Regions from separate parts of the Methyloparacoccus sp. NF-16 genome, predicted to be linked through region 2. Evidence: predicted binding sites of a transcription regulator. Region 2 holds the regulator's gene; the other holds the start of a gene.
The links. Region 2 encodes HrcA, which represses chaperone genes, less so after heat shock. Its sites were predicted from a motif close to TNTTAGCACTCNNNNNNNNNGAGTGCTAANA; they were not measured.

Region 1 (2,198 bases), 1.3 Mb from region 2:
TGCCGAGCTGACACTGACCCACGCCCTGGTGAACATCCTTAACAATGCGGCCGAGGTCTCGCCCAAGGGTATTGACCTGCGTGTCTCGTGGGATCAGCAGTCGGTGGTCTTGCGGGTGCTGGACCGAGGGCCAGGGATTGCGCCGACGGTTTCCGAGCAGCTCGGCAAGGCGCCGGTTTCGACCAAGGATCATGGATTGGGTGTCGGTCTGTTCCTGGCCTTTTCCACCATTCATCGCCTGGGTGGCAGCATCGAAATGACCCCGCGTTCGCGGGGTGGCACCCAGACGAGGATTGTCCTGCCCCTGGCGAGCCCCTGGAGAATGGTATGAGCGATACGATGCCCTTGGATGAACCACTGGAGCGCCCTTCTCTCCTGCTGGTCGATGACGATCCGACCTTCTGTGGCGTGCTGGATCAGGCGCTCAGGAAGCGGGGCTATGAGGTGCATGTGGCCACCGATGTGGAGACGGGCATTCGTCTGGCCGAGGAGATCGAGCCCGAGTTTGCCGTCATCGATCTCAGGATCGGGCAGGAGTCCGGTCTGGCGCTGGTCAAGCGGCTGCACGAGCTGGATGCCAACACCCGGATCGTCATGCTGACAGGCTTTGCAAGCATCGCCACCGCGGTGGAGGCCATCAAGCTGGGGGCTGTGCATTATCTGGCCAAGCCGGCGGATACCGACGAGATCGTTTCTGCCCTCCACAAGGAGCAGGGCGACGAGTTCGTCGAGATCAAGGACAAGCCGCTGTCGATCCGCCGGCTCGAATGGGAGCACCTGCAAAAGGTGCTGGTCGAGCATGGCGGCAATATCTCGGCGGCCGCCCGCGCCCTGGGAATGCATCGCCGTACCCTGCAGCGCAAGCTGGAAAAGCGGCCTGTCAAGGATTGAGCCGCCGGTCAACCGATCGCGCTGCCTGAGCTCCGGTCCCTCCTTCCGGCACCTGCCTCCGGCATGCCGTTCCTCCCTGGTATCCCCTGAATCGAGCCTCTTGTGCGTGAGTGAAGGGCTGCCCCGCCTCGTTCTTGCCGTCTGACAGCCGTAATGCCAGCAGATGCCGTCGCATGGCTTGACAGCTGTGGGCGGCGCTATATGATTAGCACTCGCCTGATTTGAGTGCTAACAGGGGGCTCCGGCCGATACCTGTCCGCGCCGAATCCTTACCAAACTACCTGGCACAAGGAGCTATTCATGAAAATTCGTCCCTTGAATGATCGCGTCATCGTCAAGCGTCTGGAGGAGGAGCGTACCTCGCCGGGCGGCATCGTGATCCCCGATTCCGCTGCCGAGAAGCCGGTTCGCGGCGAGGTTGTCGCGGCAGGCAACGGCAAGGTCCTCGACAATGGCCAGGTTCGGCCGCTGGGCGTCAAGGCGGGTGACAAGGTGCTGTTCGGCAAGTATGCCGGCACTGAGGTCAAGGTCGATGGCGAGGAAATCCTGGTCATGCGCGAAGACGACATCATCGCGATCCTGGAAGGCTGAATCCCCGCCCTTCCAATCCCTCAACGATTCAACCGCATTAGGTATTAAGCAATATGGCAGCTAAAGACGTACGATTTGGTGATGATGCCCGTAGCCGCATGATCCGTGGTGTGAACATCCTGGCGCAGGCCGTCAAGGTGACCCTCGGCCCCAAGGGTCGCAACGTGGTTCTGGAAAAGAGCTTCGGCGCGCCGACCGTGACCAAGGACGGTGTCTCCGTCGCCAAGGAAGTCGAACTTGCCGACAAGTTCGAAAACATGGGGGCGCAGATGGTCAAGGAAGTGGCGTCCAAGACCTCCGACATCGCCGGTGACGGCACCACGACCGCCACCGTGCTGGCCCAGTCCATCCTGACCGAAGGTCTCAAGGCGGTAGCCGCCGGCATGAACCCGATGGATCTCAAGCGCGGCATCGACAAGGCCACCGCGGCCGCCGTCGAGGCCATTCACGGCATGTCGGTGCCTTGCGCCGACAGCAATGCCATCGCCCAGGTCGGCGCCATTTCCGCCAACTCCGATGAGGCCATCGGCAAGATCATCGCCGATGCCATGGACAAGGTCGGCAAGGAAGGCGTCATCACCGTGGAGGATGGCTCCGGCCTCGAGAATACCCTGGACGTCGTCGAGGGCATGCAGTTCGATCGCGGCTACCTGTCGCCCTACTTCATTAATAACCAGCAGAGCATGAGCGCCGAGCTGGAGAATCCGCTGATCCTG
Region 2 (2,198 bases):
TCATACTCGGCCAGGGCGCGGGCGGCGGCCAGCAGGGTACCGTCGCCGCCCACCACCACGGCAAAGTCGCAGCGCTGGCCCAGTTCCCTGAGCGAGCCGCGATCCGGCACGACGCCATGGATGAAAGGCGCGGAATCGGCATCCACGATCACCCGGATTCCACGGCGAATCAGCAGCGCGTGCAATTCCGTCAGGGTCTCCGCGATACGCCCGGCGTCCGGCTTGCCGATCAGTGCCGCGACGCGAAAACCGGCCAGTGCGGTCATGCGCAACGGACCCTGCAAAACTTGGCGGTCAAGGGCATGGACATCATCGATTCTGGCAACAGGACCAACCAGGCTGCCGCTGGCTGGCGCGACCACAGGCTGCTGCGCATGGCCCGCGGTACCCGACTGAACTGGCCTGGGCGCCACGGCCGCATGTTAGACGCTTCTTGACACTGCATCTGGGGATTGCTAGTTTCTGGCACTCTCCACGTCAGAGTGCTAATCGGGAGCCTGCGAGGAACTCCGTGCCCATTATCCATCAATTGAACGAGCGTGCCTCCTACCTGTTCAAGGTTCTGGTGGAACGCTATATCAATGAGGGGCAGCCGGTCGGTTCCAGGTCGCTGGCCAAGGATGCCGGGCTCAACCTGAGCCCCGCCACCATCCGCAACGTGATGGCCGACCTCGAGGACATGGGTCTCATCACCGCCCCGCACACCTCCGCCGGACGCATGCCGACGGCATCCGGCTACCGGTTCTTCATCGACACCCTGATGACGGTCAAACCCCTGCAGGACGCCATTGTCCACCAGCTGAGGGAAGATCTCCTGCTCCAGGACTCCCCGGGCGACGTGCTGGAAACCGCCTCCCGCCTACTGTCGGAGGTGACCCACATGGCGGGAATCGTGATGCTGCCCCGGCAGGAATCGAACGCCTTCAGCCACATCGAATTCCTGCCGCTGTCGGAACGCCGGCTGCTGGTCATCCTCATCACCGAGCAGCAGCAAATCCACAACAAGATCATCCAGGTGCCGCGGGACTTCAGCCCGGCGGAACTTCAGGCGGCCGCCAACTTCCTCAACAGCCGTTTCAACGGCAAGCACATCAACAGTGTCCGCACCAGCCTGGCACGGGAAATCCAGGCAACCCGCGATCGCCTGAGCCAGGAAATCCTCGATGCCGCCACCCTCACCGACCTGGCCCTGGATGATCGCGGCAAGCGCCGCAGCCCGGTGTTCGTGTCCGGCGAAATCAACCTGATGGACTTCTCCGAACTGGCCGACATGGAGCAGTTCCGCAGCCTGTTCGAGGCCCTGCACCAGAAGGAAGCCATGATGCAGCTACTGGACCGCTGCATCGAATCGCCCGGCGTGCAGATCTTCATCGGCGAGGAATCCGGCCACCGCGCTCTCGGCCATTGCAGCCTGGTGACCGCACCCTATGCCATCAACGACCAGGCCGTCGGGGTGCTCGGCGTCATCGGGCCGACCCGCATGAAGTACGAGCGCGTGATCCCGCTGGTCGACCTGACCGCCAAACTGGTCGGCGCTGCCTTGAATCACAGAGCCCTGCCCCAATTTAGCTGAAGGCAGCCCGGCCAGACGGCTGGCCAGACTGATCACCCAATCCCACCAACCCAATTTCACACGATGGAGCCCGTTCACATGAGCCCGGACGACGTTTTGCCCGAAGACCAGCAGGAAACGCCCAACACGACCGCAACCGGGACCGAAGCGCCCACCGAACAGGATGCGCCTCGGGACTTGACCGAGCAGCTCAACCAGCTGGCCCGGCAGGCCGAGGAAAACTGGGACAAGTTCGTCAGAACCCAGGCCGAGCTGGAGAACCTCAAGCGTCGCGCCGACAAGGATGTGCAGGATGCCCGCAAGTTCGGGCTGGAAAAGTTCGCCCGCGAGCTCTTGTCCGTTGCCGACAGCCTGGAACTGGGCCTCAGCGTCGAGACCAGCGACACCCCCGAAGTCGCCAAGTTGCGCGAGGGCATGGAATTGACCCTCAGGCAGCTGCTTGCCACGTTCGAGAAATTCCAGCTATCGCCGGTGAATCCCGAGGGCGAGAAATTCAATCCCGAACTGCACCAGGCCATGGCCATGCAACCCACCGACGAAGCCGAGCCCAATACCGTCATCAAGGTTTACCAGAAGGGCTACCTGCTGCATGGCCGCCTGCTGCGCCCTGCCATGGTCGTCGTCT

Region 1: the regulator HrcA is predicted to act here: its motif matches at 1,095-1,125, upstream of groES (co-chaperone GroES).

Annotation. Positions count from the first base shown of each region.
Region 1 covers NZ_CP174130.1:453,376-455,573, forward strand. The annotation lists gene ACH5N8_RS02085 (ATP-binding protein) at 1-331, shown strand, start outside; gene ACH5N8_RS02090 (response regulator transcription factor) at 328-891, shown strand; gene groES (co-chaperone GroES) at 1,192-1,482, shown strand; gene groL (chaperonin GroEL) at 1,536-2,198, shown strand, end outside.
Region 2 covers NZ_CP174130.1:2,482,763-2,484,960, forward strand. The annotation lists gene ACH5N8_RS11860 (NAD(+) kinase) at 1-266, opposite strand, end outside; gene hrcA (heat-inducible transcriptional repressor HrcA) at 512-1,573, shown strand; gene grpE (nucleotide exchange factor GrpE) at 1,652-2,198, shown strand, end outside.